4 regions of the Paenibacillus sp. FW507-14B1B genome follow, and region 3 is predicted to be linked to each of the others. Evidence: riboswitches for the same ligand, from Rfam matches in the RefSeq annotation. Region 3 holds a riboswitch; each other region holds the start of a gene.
What was found. Region 3 has a riboswitch for cobalamin ahead of AC3WJJ_RS14350 (FecCD family ABC transporter permease). Riboswitches for the same ligand answer to the same signal wherever they lie in the genome.

Region 1 (3,193 bases), on a different contig from region 3:
GTGAGACGACATGATCTTATGGATTGGGTTAGGCGGTGTCCTTGGGGCAATTGCTCGTTATAGCGTTGGCATCTGGATTGGAAAAAGAGCAGGAGGTTCTTTTCCATGGGCCACCATGCTTGTAAACGTGGTAGGTTCTTTCATTCTTGGGATACTCGCCGGCTCTGCTGAGCGGATTCCTGAAGTGATGTATAGCATTTTAGGAATAGGGTTCTGCGGTGCCTTTACTACCTTTTCAACATTTGGTTATGAGGCAATCTCCTTGGCAGGAAACAAACGTTACACAGAAACCTTATTATATGTTTTTATATCGTTAATCCTTGGACTTGCAGGAGCATGGGCGGGACTAGCGATAACAACATAAAGCATGAGAGTACTCTACTAAATTATTTGTTTTATATTTCATTTGGGGAGGATGAAGAGTTTGCGTAAACAAAAATTTGTGATTCTGATGCTATCTGCTGGTCTACTTCTGAGTGGATGTGGTGCTGGTAAAACTGAAGGTAAAGGCGAGGCAAATTCCAAAACAGGGACAGAAGCTACTCATGAGCATGCGGGACAGACGACTCTTGCCAACGGGGATATTCAGGAGATGACAGCATCTGCTAAAGATCTGCCAACTTTTTTGAATGGAAAAAGTGACGAACTCCGGACAATTTATGCGCTCGCTGCTCAGGTGAAAGATGTACTCCCATGGATTCCATGTTATTGCGGATGTGGAGAAAGCGCTGGGCATGATAGCAACTTGAATTGCTTTATTGATGAGGTTAAAGAAGATGGCAGCATTGTGTGGGATGATCATGGTACACGTTGCGGCGTTTGTCTTGAGATCGCTGTTGAATCTGCCAAAATGAAGAGTGAAGGAAAAAGCCTAACTGAAATCCGTAATGCTATTGATGAGAAGTACAAGACGGGCTATGCAAAGCCTACGCCAACGCCTATGCCGACAGAAGTTAACTAGGCACTGTGATTATTGTTACAGTTAATCACCTATATATTGTTATATCTTTTGATATGACAACTACATATAGTGATTAATGGTGATCGGATACGTTCCGATCTTAAAAGGGAATCCGGTGAGAATCCGGAGCGGTCCCGCCACTGTAACAGGTACTCGCGAAAGAATAGTACGAGCCTGAACATCTCTTTCCAAATGTACTGAAGCCAGATACCTGCCATTATGACAACACTGTATTGCCTACGGTTGATAGGAGGGTGTTTCAGGTAGGAATAGGTATCTTGGTCTGTCTTGATTTATATACCGGATTCTTGGATGAAGCATGTCTACCGTAAACCTAAGCGGCAGCATGCTTCTTTTTATTTGTGCTTTAGTAGTAGGAGGAGAGAATAACCATGAAAGTTATTAAAAGAGATGGAACACAGGTTGATTTTGATGTTAAACGAATTATGAGAGCGGTAGACAAAGCATTTGAGGCCGTAGAAGGAATAACTAAAGAGGATGCCTCATCTCGGATTGCTAAGATGGTTGAAGACGAGACAAGCAGCGTGAATCAAATATCGGTTGAAGCCATACAGGATCTCGTTATTCAGTATTTAAAGAAGATCGGACACGAGAATACGGCTAAAGCGTATAAGGAATACCGTGAGGCACGCGATCTGGAACGTATGAAGCGTGGAGAGCTGTACAAGATCAGCAATGATGTTATCGGTGTAAAGGACATGGATTTGCTCCGGGAAAATGCGAATCTGAACGGGGAATCTTTCAGCGGGAAAATGAGCCGGATCGGTTCGGAATATGCTAAGTGGATGGCAAGTTCGTTCATGTTACCACCCGATCTAAAAGAAGCGTTAAAAAACGGATATGTGTACGTCCATGACCTGGATCAATATGCTTTAGGAACAACGAACTGTATCTTTATTCCGTTTGATCGATTGCTCGCGAATGGATTTAATACCGGAAATGGTTCAGTGCGTTCACCACAGAGTATTATGACCGCTATGGCTCTTGTTGCAATCATATTCCAATCCCAGCAGAACAGCCAATTTGGCGGAGTATCGGGCAATAAGATCGATTGGGATTTAGCACCGTATGTAGGGAAGTCCTTCCGTAAGCATTTTCGGAAAGGGCTGAACTATCTAGGTGAAGGAGAGTTGAATTCAGGGTCGGATCTCTTGGATGAAGAACTCATAATGGATAATATTTTACTGCAAAAACAATTCCCGCGTACTTATTCATTCGCCTACGAGGAGACGGTGAACGAAACGAAGCAAGCGGCGGAATCTCTCATTCATAATCTGAATACGATGAGCAGCCGGGCCGGTGGCCAGATTCCTTTCACTTCATTAAATTATGGAATGTGCACTTCTACGGAAGGACGGCTGGTGTCGCATGCGCTGCTTGAAGCGACGATGAAGGGACTTGGTCGAGGGGAAACTCCGATTTTTCCACAACATATTTTCCAGTGCAAGCAAGGAATTAACCAGTCAGAAGGGGACCCCAATTACGATCTGTTCTTAAAAGCAATAGAATGCTCCAGTCGTCGTTTATACCCGAACTTTGTCAATGTGGATGCGACTTTCAATCTGCCCTATTACCGTCCGGAGGACCCGGATACCATCATTGCAACGATGGGTTGCCGGACACGTACCATCTCTGATCGGTTTGGTAGGAATCGTCTTAGTGGAAAAGGGAATCTATCCTTCAATACGATTAACTTGGTACGTCTAGGAATTGATCATGGCATAGCTTTGGGTAAACGTGAGGAAGCGGATTTGGATGGATTTTTTCAAAGCCTGGAGCACTATATGAGAATCGCTGTTGAAGGATTAATTCATCGCTATAAGATTCAAGCCAAGCAGCCGGCAAAGGCCTCTGATTTTATGATGCGTGAAGGTGTGTGGGAAGGTGGAGAGAAATTAGCTCCTGAAGACAAGGTAGCTGATCTCTTGAAGCACGGTTCGCTCGCACTTGGCTTTATTGGACTTGCGGAAAGTTTGAAAGCTTTGACAGGATATCATCACGGCGAGGATGAGAAGGTAAGAGAGCTCGGGCTTGATGTGATCAAGTGTATGCGTGTCTATTGTGATGAAATGAGTGAGAAATACAATCTGAACATCACGCTGTTCGCCACACCAGCAGAGGGCTTATCCGGAAAATTTACAAAGATGGACCGAAGCACTTATGGCCAGATTCCTGGTGTAACCGACCGGGAGTATTATACAAATTCATTCC
Region 2 (3,193 bases), 450 kb from region 3:
CGGTTCGGAAATGCTGCTTCGAATGTCTGATATCTCTCAATACGAGAAGAAGCAGTTCGAGTTCGAATCGATGAAGCTGCTGGATGGCATTGATGTATCCATGTCTCGGCCTATTGAATTTGGGCTATGCAATAACGGTAAATCCGTCTTTTCTTTACTCACTTGGATGGAAGGAGAGGATGCTGGTGAAGTTATCCCTCTGCTGAGTGCGAAGGAGCAGTATCTTATCGGTGTGAAGGCAGGTGAGTATTTAAGACGAATCCACCAAGTCCACGCCAATCATGATGAACAGACATGGTCAGAATACTATAATCGCAAAATCGATAAATACATAACGAATTATAACAATTGCGGCATTCATATAGAGGGAGATCAGACGATCATGCGTTACGTGGAACAGAACCGCTATCTATTAGATGATCGGCCTAAAGTTTTTCAGCACGGAGATTATCACATAGGAAATATGGTCGTTACATCCTCTGGAGAGCTTGGAATCATTGATTTTAATCGGTTTGATTATGGAGACCCATGGGAGGAGTTTAATCGTATTTCTTTTGATGCAAGTGTGAGTGAGTATTTCGCTTCGGGGCGTATTAATGGTTATTTTAATCATGATGTACCTGATACCTTTTTTAGATTGATGGCTCTGTATTTGGCAAGTAACCAGCTTTCTTCGGTTCATTGGGCCATTCCTTTTGGACAAGAAGAAGTTGATTTTATGCTCAAAAGAGCTTCCGAAGTGATGAGTTGGTACGGTGGATTTCAGAAGCATATACCTAGCTGGTACGCGGCGAGTTACGTGGAGTGTGAAGAATAAGTATATTATTTCAACAAAAGAAAAATATTTTCCTTGGTAAAAAGTGATATATTAATTAGAATGAAAAATATAACAATCAAATATGGAACATGCGAAACAGGTGTCAATTGTGGAATGGAACATTCCATCTCATGATTGGTTAAAAGGGAAGTGGGTGAGAATCCCACGCGGTCCCGCCGCTGTATAAGAGGAGTCCTTGCAACAATGCCACTGGGAAACTGGGAAGGCTGCTAGGATGTTGATACTTGAGCCAGAATACCTGCCTGTTTTGTCACACCACAACTCTACGATGGATAGGAAGGTGTTTATTAGTGCTGGCTGAATATAGCTGTGTAATCTATTAGACCTCTTAACGATTCAAGTTGAGAGGTCTTTTTGTGTTATTCGAAGTAGAGCGAAAGATGAATTGGAAGGATGATGGATTGAGATGAGAAAAAATAAATTAATCGCATGGCTGCTGATCATAAGCATTGTAATGACAATGTTCACGAACGGGATGACGGTATCCTACGCGGATGAAGCTGACACTTCCGTTGCTCCAATAGAAGAGCTTACTACTGTTAACAATGATCCGATTGAAGCAGTAGATACAGAACCCAAGGAAGATACAGAACCTCCGAGGATTACGATAGATGGGATACAAGATAAACAGACAGTATCATCTAGTGAAATAAGCTTCAAAGTTACAGTAACAGATAACGTGTACACAGACATTATTCCGGAAGTCGCAGTGAATGATGACGTCATTACTGCGGTGAACGAGGAGTACGGAGTTACTCTACAGGATGGTACGAATCGTGTAACCGTAACGGCTATCGATGGCGCAGGGAATGAGACAGAGGAAAGATTTACGATCACCAAGAAGATAGACACTGTACTACTAGCTAAAGAACAAATGAATAAGAGCCTTGCTTATATTCTTAACACCGTTAAAAATCCGGTTTTTGTGAACGAGTGGTCGATTCTAGCGCTAGCACGAGCTAACTATCCAGTACCTGATGACTACTACGAGAAGTATTACAACAATGTGGTATCTAGTGTTGAAAAGAAGTTACTTGAAAATAATGGTAAGTTGCATAAAGACTATAGTACTGAGAACTCAAGATTGATTTTGGCTTTAAACTCCATAGGTAAAGACAATACGAATGTTGCTTCATACGATGTAAGCAGTGCACTAGCAGATTATGAATTTGTTATAAAACAGGGGATAAATGCGACTAGTTTTGCTCTTATCGCGTTGGATAGTAATCGCTCTGAAATGCCTAATTTAACAGGAGATGGAATCCAAGCGACAAGGGAGAAATTTATACAGAATCTTTTAGATAAAGAGATTGCTAGTGGTGGGTGGAATTCAGACCCAGATTATACTGCGATGGCGATCCAAGGGCTAACCCCTTATTATGAATCCAATACAAAGGTAAAAGAAGCAGTCGATCGGGCTATTGCATGGTTATCCTCAGTTCAGACAAGTGATGGAGGTTATAAGAGTTGGGGGACTGCCAATAGTGCTAGTGTAGCGCAGGTTATAGTAGCGTTAACAGGTCTTGGTATCGATCCTCAGACGGATTTGCGATTCATTAAGGATGGAAACACTCCGTTAGATGCCTTATTGACATTTGCAGTACCGGATGGTGGCTTTAAATATTCGAAAAATGGCGTTGTAATGAGTATGGCTACGGATCAAGCGACCTACGCTCTAGTAGCCTACGATAGATTCAAGAACGGTCAGAACCGTCTCTATGACATGACTGATGTTCAATCTGAACAACCAGAACTTCCAGAACAACCTGAGTTTCCAAAAGATTTAGTAGTGACATTGCCATCTGGTGATCAGCCAGCAGTTGCTATTCCGAACGATAATAATAATTATATCGTTCCTATCAAGCCAGAAGATAGCAGTAAAGAAATCACGGTAACCATCCCAGCGGATAAGAATTCAAAGGTTAGTACGCAACTACCTTCTAATAGCAGCCTTCCAAAATTAGAGGCTTCAAAGGGTAATGTATCTGTCGTAATTCCGAAAGGCACTCAGGTCACAACGGGCGACGCTTCAGCATTGGAGTTATTAACTTCAATCCATAAGACGGATTCTGCTTTAAAAGATCAGATCAAACCAATTATTCCAGAGGAACATAAGCTGGATGAGATTGTTCAGGCATTCACAATGGGTGGTAAGGGTAAGATCGAATTCAGCTCCTTCATTACCTTAACCTTCAAGGGAATGAGCGGGAAAGAGGTTGCCTATATCCAAGACGGATCAGCCCACGCAATTTCGAAGTACTCAGGCGATGAGCAAGGGTTGAGCAGTGGGAAGAAAGAATATGCCTATGATAGCGGAAAAGACTTAATCGTCAAAACGAAACATTTTACAGACTT
Region 3 (3,193 bases):
CAGTTCTTTTCTACTGTAACTAGCCATTTCTCTGTCATGTAGCAGCAATTGACCTGTTGTAGGCATTTCCACCCCAGACAAAAGATGCAGCAGTGTCGATTTACCGCTTCCGTTCGGACCGATAATTCCCCACCACTCTCCTTCACGGACACTCCAGTCGATCTCCGATACTGCATTCAAGCGTTCATATCGCTTGCCTACATTGTGAAGTTTGATCATAGGGCTCCCTCCCTACGCTGCTTTTTATTAAGGTACAGCAAATAACCAAAGAATGGAGCTCCCACAAATGCGGTTACAACCCCAATCGGAATTTCAGTAGGTGCTAGCAAAGTTCTCGCTGCCGTATCCGACCAGACCATGAAGATCGCCCCGCCGAGTGCCGATAGTGGAATAATAATTCGATAATCCGAACCTGTAACGAGCCGAATCATATGAGGTACGACTAGTCCAACAAAACCTATTACTCCGGACACCGACACTGCCGCAGCGGTTAAAAGCGTAGCTACAATAAGAACACTCATCTTCAGGCGATCCACATTAAGCCCCATATGGGCTGCTTGTCTTTCGCCTAGTGATAGCAAATTCAGCATCCGTGCTCGGCTCCACAAAAAGATAAAGCATACAATAAAGTAAGGGAATAGCACCGTTATGTACGACCACCCCCGCATGCTTAAGCTTCCCATGGTCCAGAATAAAATATCCGTTAATGTATCCTTTGACATAACCGTCAAGAATGAAACAGCCGCACCTAGAAACGACTGCATGATCACACCTGATAGTATTAGTCCATGCGTCGGAATTTTTCCATTATCTCTAGCGAGTAACAGTACGATCCATAGCGTAAGAATACCCGTCAGAAAAGCAACCAAGGGCAACGTCCAAGCTCCAGCGAATGCATATTGCAGTCCGTAGAAGATTAGAAACGCAGCTCCGAGTGAGGAACCGGACGATACACCCAGCGTGAATGGATCCGCAAGAGGATTTCTTAGAACACCTTGAAATGCAGCACCAGCAACTGCAAGTGAGGACCCAACCAGCATGCCGAGCAAAATTCGGGGAAGACGTACCTTCATAATAATCTGCTCCGATGCGACCTCCCAGTTCGGTGTGATAGAATCACCAATCCATGGAAGTTTGTGTAGCAGCATCGCACCGATCTCTGTAACGGGTAAATGAACCGCACCAATGCCAAGACTGACCACGAGTGTAAGAACTAAGAGAATAAGCCCTGTCACTGCGTACACCGCAAGTTTTCTACTCATGATGTTATCCGTACTGGATGGATTACTATCACTAATTGTTTCAATCGATTTCTCATCAGTTTCTCTCCTATCCCGTGTATGCAAGCGCCGAAATGACTCGTATCTCTGACAGGCACCCTATAATTCACCATAAAAAACCCCTGATCTCATAGAGAATCAAGGGCTACGTTTCGGAGATAATGAACTTTATGAACTAAAAAATGAGCTTATAATAAAAGTCTACTCGTCCAAAATAGTTCTGCCAAACGTAATCCTTTCCTCGAAGGACCGTCAGATTCATCATGCGAAGCAGGTCTCCTGACTTACAGGTTGAAATGATACCTCCGCCTTCCCGAGCCTTACTAGGTCAGTGGCAATTATGGAGGATATCCCTGATTCACAGTGGCGGGACCGTGCCGGATTTTAACCGGCTTCCCTTTTAACCCAGAAGCAGCCCTGTATTTAGGACTGTCTTTCCAGGACATCGCATGCAATGAGTATTCTTTTTTTGCTTAGCCAAGCATACTTCTCTGTTGACGATTATATGAAATATCTACTCCGCTTACAACCTAGAAATTCACATATGAAGTTAATCATACAGTTTGGCATAGAATTTTAAGCGTTACCGTTCCCCATCATAGCATTTATCACCCATCGCTCACAGAACCTTTGCTCTAGAGTCAAACATTGGTTTACAATAGATTTAAATGTATTACATTAGACAAGAAACCACACGGAGGCGTACATAATGCTGTTTATTGATAACCAGGGAATACATGATCCAGCCATAAATCTGGCCATTGAGGAATACGCATTGAAACATTTACCGATGGACGATAGCTACCTGCTCTTCTACATCAATCAACCATCGATTATTATAGGCAAACATCAGAACACAATTGAAGAAATTAACCAAGAATATGTGCGTGATAACAACATCCAAGTTGTACGACGTTTGTCAGGCGGGGGTGCCGTATATCATGATCTAGGAAACCTAAACTTCAGTTTTATTACCAAAGACGATGGGCAGTCCTTTCACAATTTCTTGAAATTCACACAACCTGTTATCGATTTCCTACAAAAAATGGGTGTCCCTGCAGAGCTTAGCGGACGTAATGACCTTCAAGTTGGGGAGAAAAAGATTTCAGGCAATGCACAATTCTCCACACGAGGAAGAATGTTCAGCCACGGAACACTGATGTTTGATCTCGATTTGGATCACGTACAAGCTTCACTTAATGCGAATCCAGAGAAGTTTAAATCAAAGAGTACAAAATCAGTCCGTAGTCGTGTAGCCAATATCAAGGAACTTCTCGGAGCTGACGGAAACGAGATGACCATTGAACAGTTCCGCGCTGAGCTGCTGCGTTCGATCTTCGGTATGGAACCTGATCAGGTTCCTCAATATGTACTAGAGGAAAAAGACTGGGAGATCATTCACCAAATCTCCAAGGAGCGTTACCAGAACTGGGATTGGAATTATGGCCTATCGCCAGAGAGCAATGTGAAGCATGCAAAGAAATTTCCTGTGGGTATCATAGACATCCGAATGAACATAAAGGATGGGCATATCCAGGAGATCAAAATATATGGTGACTTCTTCGGTGTTGGCGATGTAGCGGATATCGAGAATGCACTTCGCGGCAAACGTTACGAGGAGCGTGAAGTTAGAAGTCTTCTTACTTCCATTAATGTAAAGCATTACTTCGGTAATCTTGAGCTGGATGATCTCATCGGTTTGATCTTCCTGGAAGAATAACCGGAATGACTGGATCATCAGAAAAGCCTTGCTCACAGGGAATGACTCATTCCCTGTGAGCGAGGCTTTCTCATTAATTTCGATTATTTAGAAGCTATGAATACATACCAGAGAAGAACTAGTGTAAGTACGATGCACACATTCTCCACCATATTTCCCCATTTACTTCCGGTGCTCATCAGTTTAAATTTCA
Region 4 (3,193 bases), on a different contig from region 3:
AAAACGAGTTTATACCCTGCGCTAAGATACCGATTACTCCCTGTTTTTCTCCAGTATAAGAACGGGTAGGTACTAGATATCACAATAATAGATACTGCTGTAATGGTTGCTAATTCGATAGAAATGATATTCAGCTCCCTGCCACTTTTTAGACTTAATATGTGTATATTACGTACCACCCACCAGTATTACAGTAATTCATGGCGATGGTATTTTTAATAGGCTTAATATATAAACACACAAAATACCTTTAGGTTATATCCTCCAGTATTAGGTTTTTAAAAGCAGCAAGGAGTGAATGCACCTTAATTATGTCAATTCAACAATAGCAAAATAGCGCAACCCCCATATCAGAGAGCTGCGCTAATTATCCCTTTATAGCTAGGTTACCGAAAAGAGTTGAGCTAAAACATATACTCTCCTTGTTAACCACCCAGCTTGTCTTGAACAGATTGAAGCTTTTGTTTGCTTGATGAAGCTTGATCCCGGCGATCGTCGATTTTGACAGCTGTGGATACACGTTTGGCACCGGATAAGAATGGCGCTTCATGAAGCGCGGCAATAGCCTGCCATACATCGCTCAATTCACCTTCGATAATTGTACTCATTGACGTCAATTCATATGAGATTCTCTCCTGCTTCTGCAGCACCCTCTGCATCTCTGCAACATACATACTTAGGCTTGTTGTAGCCGTTCCAATCGGAATGACAGTTACTTCAGCAATGGCCATGGACGATAACCTCCTAATATAGGCTTTTACATAACATTATTGTACCAGTCTAGGACATCATTTCAAATTCTCATATGAACCGATTCTCGTTCAAATAATGCTCTCAAACGCAATGACTCATAAAGCGTGTATCTCCTTAGAAAAGGTCGTAATTCGTCAAAATGTGCGAAATCTCACCCTCTTTTGGCGGATTGCAGATTGGCGATTTCCCTCCTCATTTGCTATAATTCACCTTGCGTCTATTTTTAAGAAAAGAGTTTACAAGCACAATATATTGGGTTAAATTTAATAAACATCAACCAAATATAGTGTATGCAGGTGTTTGACACTTCATAGAGTTGTCACACTTAATAGGGAAGCATGGTGCAAATCCATCACGGTCCCGCCACTGTAAAGGGTTTTAGATCGCATTTTTTGCGTTTCTGAGATGACTTCGGCTTTAAGCCACTGAAGGCTGCGTTAGACCTTTGGGAAGGCGCCGAACTCTATACCCCAAGTCAGGAGACCTGCCTGTATACAGTAAAGCACCTATCCTACGGGAAATTAGGAAAGTGTTCTCTTACTGCGTCTGTACATATCAGCGAGCCCTAAAACGGCGGCTCAAGCTACTATGCACACTTCACCCACAGCGCATACGAACATTTTCAGCCTTCCTAAGGTTTGGAAAATGTTTTTTTAATGTTCTTTTTCCCATTTCCCCCTAAGAAAGCGAGGATTTACCCATGCCCCAAATCGTAGTTAAACCGAACAACCGTCAATTAGCTTTTGATCCAAATCGCCTCTCTGTATATGCCGATCGGATTTTGAATGAACTAGACATGCTGAATAAGGAGCAACTGCTTCGCGGTGTGAATTCTAAACTCCGTGGCGAACAAGTAACTGGTGAGGAGATCAGCAATGCGTTCACCATGTCGGCACTCGAGCTTGTTACTAAAGAAGAACCGAACTGGAAGTTCGCAGCGGCTCGTTCGCTTTTGACATCCTTATATAAAAAAGCGGCTAACCATCGTCGTTACAAAGCTTATCCGGACGAGCCATACGGTAACCTATATCCTCTCATTACTGAGCTGGTGCAAAAAGGTATCTACCGTGAAGAGCTTCTGGAATGCTATACCAAAGCACAAATTGAAGAACTCGCAGAAACAATTGATTATACCCGTGACTTACTGTTTGACTATATCGGACTGTTGACACTCGCTGAGCGTTATCTTGCTACTGATTTTGATGGTCGTGTGATGGAGCTTCCGCAAGAGCGTTATATGATTATTGCCATGTACCTCATGCACAAAGAGCCTGCAGAGAAACGTATGGATCTTGTTAAAGAAGCATACTGGGCAATGAGTAATATCTATATGACCGCAGCAACGCCAACCATGTCCAACGCCGGCAAGAAGGTAGCAGGTCAGCTGTCCAGCTGCTTCATCGATACCGTGGATGACTCACTTGAAGGCATCTTCGATTCCAACACGGACGTAGCTCGTCTCAGCAAAATGGGTGGCGGCATCGGCGTTTACCTTGGAAAGGTTCGTGCCCGTGGTTCAGACATTCGTGGACACAAGAACACAAGCTCCGGCGTTATCCCTTGGATTCGTCAGCTGAACAACACCGCTGTTAGCGTAGACCAGCTTGGTACACGTAAAGGTGCAATTGCCGTTTATCTGGATGTATTCCATAAAGACATCCTTGCCTTCCTAGATCTGAAGCTGAACAATGGTGACGAGCGTATGAGAGCACATGACGTGTTCCACGGCGTATGTCTACCTGATATGTTCATGGAAGCTGTTGAAGCTCGTGATGAGTGGAGTCTCTTCTGCCCGCACGAAGTGAAGAAAGTAATGGGTTGGAAAGACGAGAACGGTCGTCCGCTCGGTCTAGAAGACTTCTATGACGAGAAACTTGGCGAAGGCAAATTCCGTGAAAAATATGCAGAGGCTGTAGCGAATCCACAGCTTTCCCGTATTACGGTTCAAGCCATCGACATTATGAAACGTATTATGAAATCCCAGCTAGAAACCGGTACACCGTACATGTTCTATCGTGACACGGTTAACCGCGCTAACCCGAACTCCGCACACGGTATGGTTTACTCATCTAACCTGTGTACTGAAATTATGCAGAACCAATCGGCTACCGTTGTGGAACAAGAAGAGCTTGTAACCAAGGATGGACAGACTCGCATCGTCATCTCCAAAGTTCCTGGTGATTTTGTTGTCTGCAACCTGAACTCCATTCACTTGGCTCGTGCAGTTCCAGCGGGTGTGCTCGAACGTCTCGTACCCATTCAGGTGCGTATGCTCGACAATGTTATCGACATCAATAATATCGAAGTACTGCAAGCACAATACACGAACAGCCAATACCGCGCAGTCGGTCTCGGAACCTTCGGTCTGCATCACTTGCTGGCTCTTGAAGGTATTCGCTGGGAATCTGATGAGGCGGTTGCCTATAACGATAGTCTGTAT

Region 1: linked by a shared signal. The riboswitch ahead of AC3WJJ_RS08075 (anaerobic ribonucleoside triphosphate reductase) and the one ahead of AC3WJJ_RS14350 (FecCD family ABC transporter permease) in region 3 are both predicted to bind cobalamin.
Region 2: linked by a shared signal. The riboswitch ahead of AC3WJJ_RS11980 (S-layer homology domain-containing protein) and the one ahead of AC3WJJ_RS14350 (FecCD family ABC transporter permease) in region 3 are both predicted to bind cobalamin.
Region 4: linked by a shared signal. The riboswitch ahead of AC3WJJ_RS16475 (ribonucleoside-diphosphate reductase subunit alpha) and the one ahead of AC3WJJ_RS14350 (FecCD family ABC transporter permease) in region 3 are both predicted to bind cobalamin.

Annotation. Positions count from the first base shown of each region.
Region 1 covers NZ_JBYSWS010000001.1:1,699,994-1,703,186, reverse strand. The annotation lists gene crcB (fluoride efflux transporter CrcB) at 1-14, shown strand, start outside; gene crcB (fluoride efflux transporter CrcB) at 11-364, shown strand; gene AC3WJJ_RS08080 (PCYCGC motif-containing (lipo)protein) at 416-961, shown strand; cobalamin riboswitch at 1,021-1,194, shown strand; gene AC3WJJ_RS08075 (anaerobic ribonucleoside triphosphate reductase) at 1,354-3,193, shown strand, end outside.
Region 2 covers NZ_JBYSWS010000002.1:794,460-797,652, reverse strand. The annotation lists gene AC3WJJ_RS11985 (phosphotransferase) at 1-817, shown strand, start outside; cobalamin riboswitch at 899-1,098, shown strand; gene AC3WJJ_RS11980 (S-layer homology domain-containing protein) at 1,245-3,193, shown strand, end outside.
Region 3 covers NZ_JBYSWS010000002.1:1,244,358-1,247,550, forward strand. The annotation lists gene AC3WJJ_RS14345 (ABC transporter ATP-binding protein) at 1-219, opposite strand, end outside; gene AC3WJJ_RS14350 (FecCD family ABC transporter permease) at 216-1,262, opposite strand; cobalamin riboswitch at 1,533-1,743, opposite strand; gene lplA (lipoate--protein ligase) at 1,990-3,000, shown strand; gene AC3WJJ_RS14360 (metal-dependent hydrolase) at 3,084-3,193, opposite strand, start outside.
Region 4 covers NZ_JBYSWS010000003.1:168,399-171,591, forward strand. The annotation lists gene AC3WJJ_RS16470 (MTH1187 family thiamine-binding protein) at 426-731, opposite strand; cobalamin riboswitch at 1,031-1,259, shown strand; gene AC3WJJ_RS16475 (ribonucleoside-diphosphate reductase subunit alpha) at 1,454-3,193, shown strand, end outside.